2 regions of the Streptomyces sp. NPDC104309 genome follow, and region 2 is predicted to be linked to the other one. Evidence: predicted binding sites of a transcription regulator. Region 2 holds the regulator's gene; the other holds the start of a gene.
What was found. The regulator HrcA, encoded in region 2, represses chaperone genes, less so after heat shock. The targets are predictions, from matches to a motif close to TTNGCACTCNGNNNNNCNGAGTGCNAA.
Positions count from the first base shown of each region.

Region 1: groL (chaperonin GroEL) is a predicted target of HrcA. The motif match lies at 4,996-5,022, and genes of this name have one in related genera.

Region 1 covers NZ_JBVJMV010000018.1:168,331-175,365, reverse strand. The annotation lists gene ACZ68L_RS25965 (hypothetical protein) at 1-257, shown strand, start outside; gene ACZ68L_RS25960 (esterase/lipase family protein) at 382-1,623, shown strand; gene ACZ68L_RS25955 (DUF8189 domain-containing protein) at 1,765-2,820, opposite strand; gene groL (chaperonin GroEL) at 3,211-4,833, opposite strand; gene ACZ68L_RS25945 (cold-shock protein) at 5,221-5,427, opposite strand; gene ACZ68L_RS25940 (MoaD/ThiS family protein) at 5,850-6,128, opposite strand; gene thrC (threonine synthase) at 6,158-7,035, opposite strand, start outside.
Region 2 covers NZ_JBVJMV010000005.1:327,623-334,657, forward strand. The annotation lists gene hemW (radical SAM family heme chaperone HemW) at 1-1,013, shown strand, start outside; gene ACZ68L_RS09960 (DUF3097 domain-containing protein) at 1,083-1,904, opposite strand; gene ACZ68L_RS09965 (MBL fold metallo-hydrolase) at 1,930-2,652, opposite strand; gene hrcA (heat-inducible transcriptional repressor HrcA) at 2,848-3,864, shown strand; gene dnaJ (molecular chaperone DnaJ) at 3,865-5,001, shown strand; gene ACZ68L_RS09980 (nitronate monooxygenase) at 5,126-6,199, shown strand; gene ACZ68L_RS09985 (16S rRNA (uracil(1498)-N(3))-methyltransferase) at 6,196-6,942, shown strand.

The sequences.
Region 1 (7,035 bases), on a different contig from region 2:
CCGAACGGGTCGCTCCGGCACCACACCGGACGGTGTTGCGCACTCTCGAATGCTCCGAATGCCGCGCGCCCGGCAGCGTGGAGGTCCTGATCGGCGGCCGGTGCGGACCGTGCCGGGGCAACCCCGTCGACGTCCCCGCAGGACCGGCCGGAACGGTCCCGGCCACCGGTGTACGCGGCCGCATGGGCGAGGTCCGGGCGGCGATGACGCCACGCTCCGAGCGGATCGGCCGCTCGCCCCGCCCCCGCCTGCCGTGATCCCTAAGTGTCCGAATCCTGCTCCCACCTGCGAGTGGTTTGATCCACTCCCCCTTCCGAGTCGCTACTTTGCGTGTTCCTCTTGGCACACTGCGTAACGAATCGACCTAAAGGGGAACGAACCATGTCCGAACCGACCCACGAGCAGATCGTCTCGGAGCTTCACAGCAAGCCCGCCATCACCCTGGCCCCCGGCCCCCGCCTGGACGCCGAGAAGCACGGCGCCCTCCCCCTGCCACCCAGCACCGTGTGGGACCTGCCGGGCGGTACCGCCTGGGTCTACTACGGCGAGGGGAACCGGGGCCTCGTACGGCCCGTGATCTTCGCCGACGGATTCAACACCGGCCCGAGCAGCCTGGACTTCTCCTGGGAGATCATGGAGTTCGGCGACTACGCGCTCATCAGCGAACTGCGCCGCCGGGGACACGACGTGATCCTGCTCGGCTTCCACGAGCGCAGTGCGTCGATTCTGGACAACTCCAAGACCGCGCAGGCCGCGATCCACCGCGCCATCGCGGAGCGGCTGGGCGACGCCCCGCTGGCCGTCGGCGGATTCAGCATGGGCGGGCTGGTCACCCGGCACGCTCTGGCCAAACTGGAGCGCCAGGGCGTCGACCACCAGACCGCGCTGTACTTCTCGTACGACAGCCCGCACCGCGGCGCCTGGATTCCCCTCGCGCTCCAGGCGTTCGGGCACTACATCAAGGATCTCGACAGCAGGTTCTCCGACCAGATCAACAGCCCGGCCGCGCGCCAGCTGCTGTGGCGGCACATCGAGAAGTGGGACGGAACGCCGGACCAGAGCGACGAGCGCGCCGCGTTCCTCGCGGAGATGGCGGCCGTCGGAGAATGGCCGCAACGGCCGCGGCTGATCGGTGTCGCCAACGGCGTGGCCGACGGCACCGGCACCGACGTGCAGGCCGGCGAACTGGCCCTGGAAGGCAAGGGTCTCTCGGTCACGGGCACCAAGCTCTACACCCAGGCCCCGGGCGACGGCGAACTCGTCGCGAAGATGCGGGTGGTGACGCTGAAGACCAACGAGGTGCGTACGTCCGGACTGCCCCGGATCGACGGCGCGCCCGGCGGCTCGCTGGAAGGCTTCGGCATCCTCGCCGACGCCTTCAACGCCCTCAATCCCCTCCTCGGCTTCAAGACCGACGTACTGATTCGCTCGCACTGCTTCGTCCCGGCCGTCAGCGCCGTCGATGTCCGCGGTCTGGACACGGACGAGGAGCTGTACACGAACATCTCGGAACTCCCCGACGGAGAGGGCGGGCTGGACGCGTACAAGCTCGCGTCCCGGAACGAGGGGCACACCCTCGTGACGGAGGAACTCTGCACCTGGCTCCTCGAACAGCTCCCGTAGGGCTTCGGCGGGGCGGGTGTCACGCGTTCACGGTGCTCCGGCGGGCACCGTGGGCGCGTGACACCCGCAGCACGGCGAGGGCCCGGCGGCCACGTACTGCCCCGGCCGCCGGGCCCTCGCGCGCAGGCCCTCAGGGAGCGGTCACGTCCATCCCTGGGCCTTGTTGAACTGCGACCGGTTGTCGCCGCCGACGAGGGAGACGTGCAGGAGGTTGGACGCGCCACGGCCGACGCGCGGGCTCGGGTACGTGTTGCCGATGACGCCGCCCAGGGTGACGAATCCGTCGAAGGCGAGGCTGAGCTGGGTGCTCTGCACGGACACCCACAGGGCGTCTTCGTTGTAGCCGTGGGTGACGACGTTGATGCGGTTGTCCTGCGCCAGGGCGGCATGCACGTCGCCCTTGACCTGTCCGCCGATGCTCCGCGGCGCGCGCAGGCCGATGTACGTGGCGTCCTGGGCGACGAAGTAGACGCTGTGGTTGTCGTTGGACCGGTAGAAGAGGAAGACCCGGTCGGCGGCGTCACCGACGGCGGTGATGCCCGAGACGACGTTGGTGGCCCGTTCCTGGTCGGTGGTCCACACGCCGGAGTCGGCGTACTGCTGCTGGAGCACGTACAGGCTGTTCTGCTTGCCCTTGGCTCCGAGGACGATACGGCCCGAGCCGTCGAGGGCCGCACCGAGGCCGCGGAGGTTGAGTTCGACGCTGCCGCCGATCTTGACGGGTGTGGTGTAGTTGCCGGAGACGCCCGAGGCGTGGCGGACGTGGAAGACCTCGCCGCTCGCGTTGTTGTAGAAGATGTTGGTCCTGCCGTCCGCGGACAGGCAGGCGGCGGGATAGCGGGCGCAGCCGTCGCCGATCTTGAAGGGGCGACTGTACGTGCTGCCGTTGATGACCGTCTGGTTGACCCCGTACAGACTGCCGTCGTCCGTGTAGTAATAGATGCGCACGCGGCCGTCGCCGCCGGTCACCGTGACGGGGAACTCCTTGCCGCCCGAAGTGTTCTCGATCTTCGTCCAGCCGCCGATACCGCCGCTGCGCAGCTCTTCCTTGAACCACAGCGAGCCGTCGTGCGTGAAATGCACCCAGCCGATGCGGCCGTCGGCGTGCCGGAACGGCACCGGCTCGCTGTAGAGCTGGCCGTTCAGGTTCGTGTACGAGTCGGCCCACTGGGTTCCGGGCGTGGTGGAGACAGGCATGAGTCACCTCTCGGTGTGTGCGGTGCGGGAGAAGGACGGCCCGAGCAGACCGTCCGGACAGTGCGTGTACCGGAGCTCAGGCCAGCTGTCCGATACCTACTAACCCGCAAAAACGATGACTCACACCCCGTGTCGTATTCAATGCGACTCATAGGAAGAAACGGCTTGAATTCGGGTTTGCCGGTATTGGCCGTCGACGGCAGGCACGGCGAACTAGGGCTGTCGCCATTCCAGTTGACCGATTCCGCGTCGCTCACCCGAGTGATCGCTCCCCCGGCCCGCGGGCACCGCACGTGCGGCCCGGCGCCCGGGGAACGACATCGGCCCCCAGGGACGAATCCCTGGGGGCCGATACGGCAAAGCTGTGCGGGAACTACCGATCCGTCAGGATCAGAAGTCCATGTCACCGCCCGGCATGCCGCCCGGAGCGGCCGCGCCGGCCTTCTCCGGCTTGTCGGCGATGACGGCCTCGGTGGTGAGGAACAGCGCGGCGATGGACGCGGCGTTCTGCAGGGCGGAGCGCGTGACCTTCGCCGGGTCGAGAATGCCCTCGGCGATCATGTCGACGTACTCGCCGGTCGCGGCGTTCAGACCGTGGCCGACGGCCAGGTTGCGCACCTTCTCGACGACGACGCCGCCCTCAAGACCACCGTTGACGGCGATCTGCTTCAGCGGGGCCTCCAGCGCCAGCTTGACGGCGTTGGCGCCGGTCGCCTCGTCACCCGAGAGCTCCAGCTTCTCGAAGACGGCCGAGGCCTGGAGCAGAGCCACGCCACCACCGGCGACGATGCCCTCCTCGACGGCGGCCTTGGCGTTGCGCACCGCGTCCTCGATGCGGTGCTTGCGCTCCTTGAGCTCGACCTCGGTCGCGGCACCGGCCTTGATGACGGCCACGCCGCCGGCCAGCTTCGCGAGGCGCTCCTGGAGCTTCTCGCGGTCGTAGTCCGAGTCGGAGTTCTCGATCTCGGCGCGGATCTGGTTGACGCGACCCTGGACCTGGTCGCTGTCACCGGCACCGTCGACGATCGTGGTCTCGTCCTTGGTGATGACGACCTTGCGGGCGCGGCCGAGCAGGTCGAGACCGGCGTTCTCCAGCTTGAGGCCGACCTCCTCGGAGATGACGGTGCCACCGGTGAGGATGGCGATGTCGCCGAGCATGGCCTTGCGGCGGTCACCGAAGCCCGGGGCCTTGACGGCGACGGACTTGAAGGTGCCACGGATCTTGTTGACGACCAGGGTCGACAGGGCCTCGCCCTCGACGTCCTCGGCGATGATCAGCAGCGGCTTGCCGGACTGCATGACCTTCTCCAGCAGCGGAAGGAGGTCCTTCACGTTGCTGACCTTGGAGTTGACGATCAGGATGTACGGGTCGTCGAGGGACGACTCCATGCGCTCCATGTCGGTGGCGAAGTACGCCGAGATGTAGCCCTTGTCGAAGCGCATACCCTCGGTGAGCTCCAGCTCCAGACCGAAGGTCTGGGACTCCTCGACGGTGATGACGCCTTCCTTGCCGACCTTGTCCATGGCCTCGGCGATGAGCTCGCCGATCTGGGTGTCGGCGGCGGAGATGGAGGCGGTCGAAGCGATCTGCTCCTTGGTCTCCACGTCCTTGGCCTGCTCCAGGAGGGCGGCGGAGACGGCCTCGACGGCCTTCTCGATACCCCGCTTGAGGGCCATCGGGTTGGCACCCGCGGCGACGTTGCGAAGGCCCTCGCGGACGAGAGCCTGGGCGAGAACGGTGGCGGTGGTCGTACCGTCGCCGGCGACGTCGTCCGTCTTCTTGGCGACCTCCTTGACCAGCTCCGCACCGATCTTCTCGTACGGGTCCTCCAGCTCGATCTCCTTGGCGATGGAAACACCATCGTTGGTGATCGTGGGGGCGCCCCACTTCTTCTCAAGGACGACGTTGCGACCCTTGGGGCCAAGGGTGACCTTGACGGCGTCGGCGAGCTGGTTCATGCCGCGCTCGAGACCGCGCCGGGCCTCCTCGTCGAACGCGATGATCTTGGCCATGTGAAGTGGTCCTCCCGGACAGGGGTGGATTTCTCCGGACCGAGTGGCGCCCGCGACGGACGGCCTGCGTGACCGGTGGTTCCTTGCCCCACCGGACCTGCGGGCCTCACCGGCCCGGTCCAAGTTCTGTCACTCTCACCTGGAGAGTGCTAACGCCAATGATTAGCACTCGACCCCCGAGAGTGCAAGCGTCCCCCTCGGAATGTGGACAACGACGACCCCGCACGGAGGGCCCGGACACCGACGCGCGGAGGGGCCGGACGCGGACGCGCAGAAGGCCCGGACACCGACGCGCGAAGGGGCCGGACGCGGACGCGCGAAGGGCCCGTACCCCTGGGGTACGAGCCCTCCGTGCGTGAGCGGTGTCGTTGGCCGACCGCGTCGAGCTCAGCCGACGGCGAGCTTGACCATGTCCGCCTGCGGCCCCTTCTGGCCCTGCGAGATCTCGAACTCAACTCGCTGACCCTCTTCAAGGGTGCGGTACCCGTCCATCTGGATCGCGCTGTAGTGGACGAAAACATCCGCACCACCGTCGACCGCGATGAAGCCGTACCCCTTCTCCGCGTTGAACCACTTGACGGTGCCCTGAGCCATGCCTAACTCCCCTATTACTGGCCCTTGCGCAGGACCGCACTTCGCGGACCCGGGTCAGAACTCACCCTCCGACAGGAGAGGGTGCGTGCGCCGGAACGCGTCGACCGCGGCCGAATGTATCTGCCCAACTGCCCTCTGCAACAGGTCAATCGGACGAGAATTCTGGGCAGCACCGAACGCCCGAATATGTGGAATTCATGGGATTCCCGGGCAAGTCGGGCCGGGCAAAAGTGACTTATGGCGCAAGGAGATCGAGCACTTTGGCTGCATCTTGTCGCGACCCGGCGCATTCTCATATGCGGGCGGCACGGGCAGCTCGGGGGACTTCCCACACTGTACCGCGCTCAACCATGCAGAATTGCCCCCTCCGCTTCTCTCGCAGAGGGGGCAATTCCGATAACGCTGTGCAGTCGGACGCAGGGTCAGCAGCCGCCCGCGACGGCCGGGATGATCGAGATTCCGGCGCCGTCCGGCGTCGCCGTCTCCAGACCGCCCTCGAAGCGCACGTCGTCGTCGTTGACGTACACGTTCACGAAGCGGCGCAGCTTGCCCTGGTCGTCCAGGACGCGGGCGGCGATGCCCGGGTGGTTCTGCTCCAGGGACTCGATGACCTGGGAGAGGGTCGAGCCCTCGGCCGGGACCTCGGCCTGGCCGCCCGTGTAGGTGCGGAGGATGGTGGGGATACGGACCTTGACGCTCATGGTGGGTGCCTTCCTTCGGTCTCGGGTGGTCAGCTGGTGGCGAGGCCGGCGGCGCGGAACGCGTCCAGGCTCGGCCGGATCGTCGCGGTCGCCTGCGAGGTGGCGGCCACCGCGTCCAGGGTCTTGAGGCCGTCGCCCGTGTTGAGGACGACGGTGGTCAGCGCCGGGTCGAGCAGACCGGCCTCGATCAGCTTCTTCGTCACGCCGACCGTCACCCCGCCGGCCGTCTCCGCGAAGATGCCCTCGGTGCGCGCCAGCAGCTTGATCGCGTCGACGACCTGCTCGTCGTCGACGTCCTCGACCGCGCCGCCGGTGCGGCGGGCGATGTCCAGGACGTACGGGCCGTCGGCCGGGTTGCCGATCGCCAGGGACTTGGCGATGGTGTTCGGCTTCTGGGGCCGCACGACGTCGTGACCTGCCTTGAAGGCGGTGGAGACCGGGGAGCAGCCCTCGGCCTGGGCGCCGAAGATCTTGTACGGCTTGTCCTCGACCAGGCCCAGCTTGATCAGCTCCTGAAGACCCTTGTCGATCTTCGTGAGCTGCGAGCCGGACGCGATCGGAATGACGATCTGGTCGGGCAGCCGCCAGCCGAGCTGCTCGCAGATCTCGTACGCCAGGGTCTTGGAGCCCTCGCCGTAGTACGGGCGCAGGTTGACGTTGACGAAGCCCCAGCCCTCGCCGAGCGGGTCGCCGATGAGCTCCGAGCAGAAGCGGTTGACGTCGTCGTAGTTGCCCTCGATGCCGACCAGCTCACCGCCGTACACCGCGGCCATGACGACCTTGCCCTGCTCCAGGTCGTGCGGGATGAACACGCAGGAACGGAAGCCGGCGCGGGCGGCGGCGGCGCCCACCGCACCGGCGAGGTTGCCGGTGGAGGAGCAGGAGAGGGTGGTGAAACCGAAGGCGC
Region 2 (7,035 bases):
TCGGCGAGGTCCGCCAGGCCCGCAAGGTCCTGGGCGACGATCCGCGTCCGGTCCGTACGGTCTTCGTCGGCGGCGGTACGCCGACCCTGCTGGCCGCCGCGGACCTGGTGCGGATGCTGGGGGCGATCCGCGAGGAGTTCGGGCTGGCGGACGACGCCGAGATCACCACCGAGGCCAATCCGGAGTCCGTCGGTCCGGCGTATCTGGCCGAGCTGCGGGACGGCGGCTTCAACCGGATCTCCTTCGGGATGCAGAGCGCGCGGCAGCATGTGCTGAAGATCCTGGACCGTACGCACACGCCGGGGCGGCCGGAGGCGTGCGTCGCCGAGGCGCGGGAGGCGGGCTTCGAGCACATCAACCTCGACCTGATCTACGGCACGCCCGGGGAGTCCGACGACGACTGGCGGGCCTCGCTGGACGCGGCGATCGGAGCGGGGCCGGACCATGTGTCGGCGTACGCGCTGATCGTCGAGGAGGGTACGCAGCTGGCCCGCCGGATCCGGCGCGGCGAGATCCCGATGACCGATGACGACGCCCACGCGGACCGGTACCTGATCGCGGACGAGGCGATGGCCGCGGCGGGCTTCTCCTGGTACGAGGTGTCGAACTGGGCCCGTACGCCCGAGGGGCGCTGCCTGCACAACGAGCTGTACTGGCGCGGCGCCGACTGGTGGGGCGCCGGTCCCGGGGCGCACAGCCATGTCGGCGGGGTGCGCTGGTGGAACGTCAAGCATCCGGGGGCGTACGCGCAGGCTCTGGCCGAGGGACGATCGCCCGGCGCCGGGCGCGAGATCCTCTCCGCGGAGGACCGGCGGGTCGAGCGGATCCTGCTGGAGCTGCGGCTCGTGGACGGCTGCCCGCTGTCGCTGCTGGCACCGGCGGGGCTGGCCGCGGCGGGACGGGCGGTGGAGGACGGGCTGCTGGAACGCGGGCCGTACGGGGAGGGGCGGGCGGTGCTGACCTTGCGCGGGCGGTTGCTGGCGGACGCGGTGGTGCGGGACCTGGTGGACTGAGGGGCGGGGCTGAGGGGCGGGGCTGAGGGGCGGGGCCCGGCCCCGCTCCCGCCCCGGACGCCGGAGAAGCTACGCGGGCGGCGCCGTCACGAAATCGATCAAATGCTCCACCGAGCCCAGCAGCTCCGGCTCCAGGTCCCGGTACGAGCGCACCGTGGAAAGGATCCCCTGCCAGGCCGCCCCCGTGTTCTCCGGCCAGCCCAGCGAGCGGCACACGCCCGTCTTCCAGTCCTGGCCGCGCGGCACCACCGGCCAGGCCGGAATGCCCACGGACGACGGCTTCACCGCCTCCCACACATCGATGTAGGGGTGGCCGACCACCAGCACGTTCGCGTCCGAGACCTGGTCCGCGATCCGGGACTCCTTGGAGCCGGGGACCAGGTGGTCGACCAGGACGCCGAGCCTGGCATCCGGGCCGGGGGAGAACTCGCGCACGATCGCCGGGAGGTCGTCGATGCCCTCCAGGTACTCGACGACCACGCCCTCGATCCGCAGGTCGTCACCCCAGACCCGCTCGACCAGCTCCGCGTCGTGGCGGCCCTCCACATAGATGCGGCCCGCCCGCGCCACCCGGGCGCGGGCCCCGGGGACCGCGACCGAACCCGAGGCCGTACGCGTGGGGCGCACGGGACCGGCGGCCGACGGGCGCACCAGCGTGACCACCCGGCCCTCCAGCAGGAAGCCGCGGGGTTCCATCGGGAACACCCGGTGCTTGCCGAAACGGTCCTCCAGGGTCACGGTCGGCCCCTGGGCGGTCTTCTCACAGCGGATCACCGCACCGCAGAATCCGGTGGAGACCTCCTCCACGACCAGATCGGGCTCGGCGGGGACCTCGGGAACGGGGACGGACCTCTTCCACGGCGGGGTCAGGTCCGGCTGGTAGCTGCGCATCGGATGACGATAGGACGACAGCACCTCACGACACGCCGAAGAGGGCGGCCAGCCGGTCGCGCTGGGCCCTGACGAACGCCGCGTCCACCACCGCCCCGTGCCCCGGGACGTACACCGCGTCCTCGCCGCCGAGCCCCAGCAGCCGGTCCAGCGCGGCCGGCCAGCGGGACGGCAGCGCGTCCCGGCCCGCCTGCGGTTCGCCGGACTCCTCGACCAGGTCGCCGCAGAGCACCACCGTCGGGGAGCCGGGGACGAGCGCCACCAGGTCGTGGCCGCTGTGGGCGGGGCCCACATTCGCCAGCAGCACCTGACGGCCGCCGCCCAGATCGAGGGTCCACTCGCCGCACACCTCGTGGTGCGGCGCCACCAGCACACCGGTGGCCTCCACCGCGTCGCGCTCGGACACCCCGTGGCGCACCGCGTCGGCGCACAGCTCGTCCGCCCCGCGCTTCAGCAGCCCGGTCATGCCGACCGCTCCGTACACCTGGGTGCCGGAGAACGCCGCGGTGCCCAGCACATGGTCGAAGTGGGGGTGGCTGAGTGCGATATGCGTCACCCTCCGGCCGAGCAGGGCCTGTGCCTGGGCCCGCACTTCCGCCCCCTCGCGGAGCGTCGATCCGGTGTCGTAGAGCAGCGCGCCGTCCGTTCCGGCCACCAGCGCGACCGTCGCATCCCACCCGGGAAGCCGCCGCCGGCCCACTCCGTGACCGAGTCGCTCCCAGCCGAACTCTTCCCAAGACGCGTTCATACCGCGACGCTATCCGCAGAAGACCTGCACGGTCTCGCGGCAGCGTGGCCGGTTGCCCTTGCTAGGCCCCCACTCGGCCGCCGTACACTGGCCGGGGGATTACTGGCACTCACGTCGACAGAGTGCCAGGAAGATTCCTGGGAAAGAAAACAGGAACGGCCCGAGAACCACCGAGGACAGCTGGAGGTGTGCGCGATGCTCAGCGAACGCAGACTCGAAGTGCTGCGCGCCATCGTCCAGGACTATGTCGGCACCGAGGAGCCCGTCGGCTCCAAGGCGCTCACCGAACGGCACAAGCTGGGGGTCTCCCCGGCCACTGTCCGCAACGACATGGCGGTGCTGGAGGACGAGGGTTTCATCGCCCAACCCCACACCAGCGCGGGACGCATCCCGACGGACAAGGGCTACCGGCTCTTCGTCGACAAGCTCGCGGGCGTCAAGCCCCTCTCGTCGCCGGAACGTCGCGCCATTCACAATTTCCTCGACGGCGCGGTCGACCTCGACGACGTCGTGGGCCGCACCGTTCGACTGCTCGCGCAGCTGACCCGGCAGGTCGCCATCGTGCAGTACCCCTCGCTGACCCGGTCCACGGTGCGGCATGTGGAACTGCTCTCGCTGGCATCCGCCCGGCTGATGCTCGTGCTGATCACGGACACCGGCCGGGTCGAACAGCGCATGATCGACTGCCCCGCTCCGTTCGGTGAGACCTCTCTCGCCGATCTGCGGGCCCGGCTCAACAGCCGGGTCGTCGGACGCCGTTTCACGGACGTCCCGCAGCTGGTGCAGGACCTGCCGGAATCCTTCGAGAGCGAGGACCGGGGAACCGTGTCCACCGTGCTCTCCACCCTGCTCGAAACCCTCGTCGAGGAGACGGAGGAGCGGCTGATGATCGGCGGCACCTCCAACCTCACCCGGTTCGGGCACGACTTCCCCGTGATGATCCGGCCGGTGCTGGAGGCATTGGAGGAGCAGGTCGTGCTGCTGAAGCTGCTCGGCGAGGCCAAGGACTCGGGCATGACCGTACGAATCGGGCACGAGAACGCCCACGAGGGGCTCAACTCCACGTCCGTCGTCGCGGTCGGCTACGGTTCGGGCGACGAGGCAGTCGCCAAACTCGGCGTGGTCGGACCGACCCGCATGGACTACCCCGGAACGATGGGAGCGGTACGCGCAGTGGCACGTTACGTCGGACAGATCCTGGCGGAGTCGTAAGTGGCCACGGACTACTACGCCGTACTCGGCGTGCGCCGCGACGCATCTCAGGACGAGATCAAGAAGGCATTCCGGCGGCTCGCCCGTGAGCTGCATCCGGATGTGAACCCCGATCCGAAGACCCAGGAGCGGTTCAAGGAGATCAACGCCGCCTACGAGGTGCTGTCGGACCCGCAGAAGAAGCAGGTCTACGACCTCGGTGGCGATCCGCTGTCCGCCTCCGGCGGCGGTGGCGCGGGCGGCTTCGGACAGGGCGGCTTCGGCAACTTCTCCGACATCATGGACGCGTTCTTCGGTACGTCGTCGCAGCGCGGGCCCCGTTCGCGCACCCGGCGCGGCCAGGACGCGATGATCCGGCTGGAGATCGATCTCGCGGAGGCCGCGTTCGGCACCACCAAGGACATCCAGGTCGACACGGCCGTCGTCTGCGCGACCTGCAACGGCGAGGGCGCCGCGCCCGGCACCTCCGCGCAGACCTGTGACATGTGCCGCGGTCGCGGTGAGGTCTCCCAGGTCACCCGGTCCTTCCTGGGCCAGGTCATGACCTCGCGGCCGTGCCCGCAGTGCCAGGGCTTCGGCACCGTCGTGCCGACCCCCTGCCCGGAGTGCGCCGGTGACGGCCGCATCCGCTCGCGGCGCACGCTCACCGTGAAGATCCCCGCCGGTGTCGACAACGGCACCCGCATCCAGCTCGCGGGCGAGGGCGAGGTCGGCCCCGGCGGCGGCCCGGCCGGCGATCTGTACGTGGAGATCCACGAGCTGCCGCATTTGGTGTTCCAGCGCCGCGGCGACGATCTGCACTGCACGGTCACCATCCCCATGACGGCGGGCGCGCTCGGCACCAAGGTGCCGCTGGAGACGCTCGACGGCCTGGAGGAGGTCGACATCAGGCCCGGCACCCAGTCCGGTCAGTCCGTCCCGTTGCACGGACGCGGCATCACGCATCTGCGGGGCGGCGGGCGCGGCGATCTGATCGTGCACGTCGAGGTGATGACCCCGACGAAGCTGGACCCGGAGCAGGAGCGACTGCTGCGGGACCTGTCGAAGCTGCGCGGCGAGGAGCGGCCCACCGGCCAGTTCCAGCCCGGACAGCAGGGGCTCTTCTCCCGGCTGAAGGACGCCTTCAACGGCCGCTGACGGTCCCCGCACACCGTTCCTGACCGCCGGACGGGCTCGCTCGCCGAGCCCGTCCGGCGTTTAAGGGCAAAATGGACCGCAGGCCGCGCACGCCGAGGCGTGCTTGACGTGACACGATGCGGTCATGTCATCCGTGTTGACCGATCTCTGCCGGTATCCGATCGTGCAGGCCCCGATGGCGGGTGGCGCGTCCTGTCCCCAGCTCGTCGCCGCCGTCGCCGAAGCGGGCGGGCTGGGTTTCCTCGCCGCCGGGTACAAGACCGCGGACGGCATGTACAACGAGATCAAACAGCTGCGCGGGCTGACCGGTCAGCCCTTCGGCGTCAATCTCTTCATGCCGCAGCCGGGGCTCGCCGACCCGAGCGCCGTCGAGGTGTACCGGCACCAGCTCGCCGGTGAGGCCGCCTGGTACGAGACTCCGCTCGGTGAACCGGACTCCGGCGGCGACGACGGCTACGAGGCGAAACTCGCCATCCTCCTGGAGGACCCGGTCCCGGCCGTCTCGTTCACCTTCGGCTGCCCGACCCGCGACACCCTCGACGCGTTCGCCGGAGTCGGCACGTACACGGTGGTGACGGTCACCACGCCCGAGGAGGCCCAGACCGCGCAGTGGGCGGGCGCCGACGCGGTCTGCGTCCAGGGCATGGAGGCGGGCGGCCACCAGTCCACCCACTGGGACGATCCGCAGACCGACGGCACCGGGATAGGACTGCTCTCCCTGGTGGCCCAGGTCCGTGAGACGGTACAGGTACCGGTCATCGCCACGGGCGGGCTGATGCGCGGATCCCAGATCGCCGCGGTGCTCGCCGCGGGCGCGGAGGCGGCGCAGCTCGGCACGGCCTTCCTCGTCTGCCCCGAGTCCGGGGCGCATCTGCTGCACAAGCAGGCGCTGACCAACCCGCTGTTCGTACGGACCGACCTGACCCGGGCGTTCTCCGGACGCCCGGCCCGGGGCCTGGTCAACCGCTTCATGCGTGAGCACGGCCCGTACGCCCCGGCCGCCTACCCGCAGGTCCACTATCTGACCGCCGGGCTGCGCCAGGCGGCGGCCAGGGCCGGGGACGCCCAGGGCATGGCGCTGTGGGCGGGGCAGGGGCACCGGATGGCACGCGAGCTGCCCGCCGGCCGGCTGGTCGGCCTGCTCGCCGAAGAACTGGACGCCGCACGGACGGCAGTGAGCACAGGGAGTACGCAGTGACCGCACCGGTCTTCGTCGTCGAAAAGGTTCCCGACGGGCCCGAGTTCGTCCTGGAAGGAGCCGAGGGGCGCCACGCCGTCTCGGTGAAGCGGCTGCGCGCGGGTGAGGACGTCGTGCTGACGGACGGCCACGGCCGTTGGACGGAAGGTGTCGTCCGGGCCGCCGAGGGAAAGGACCGGCTCATGGTCACCGACCTGGTGGCCGTCCACGAGGAGCCCCGGCCCACCCCCCGTATCACCGTCGTCCAGGCCCTGCCCAAGGGCGACCGCGGCGAGGTCGCCGTCGAGACGATGACGGAGACCGGTGTCGACGCGATCGTGCCCTGGCAGGCGTCGCGCTGCATCACGCAGTGGAAGGGCGACCGCGGCCTCAAGTCCCTGGCGAAATGGCGCAACACCGCCCGGGAGGCGGGCAAGCAGTCGCGCCGGGTCCGCTTCCCGGAGGTCGCGGACGCGCTGACGACCAAACAGGTCGCCGCGCTTCTGGCCACGGCGGACCTCGCCGCCGTCCTGCACGAGGAGCGGGGGTACGACAGCGAGCCGCTGGCCGCCGCCCAACTCCCCACCCAGGGCGAGATCGTGCTGGTCGTCGGCCCCGAGGGCGGGGTGTCGCCGGACGAACTGGAGGCCTTCGCCGCGGCGGGCGCCCGGATCTGCCGGCTCGGAACGAGCGTCCTGCGCACCTCGACGGCCGGCACGGCGGCGACGGCGCTGCTGCTGGGGCGCACCGGCCGCTGGTCGTGAGACCGCCCCGTCCGAGCCCCCTTCCGTGCGCCGGAGCCACCCCCGGTGTGGCCGTAAGCCGTCTACCGCCCCGAGGGGGGACGGTGGGAAGCT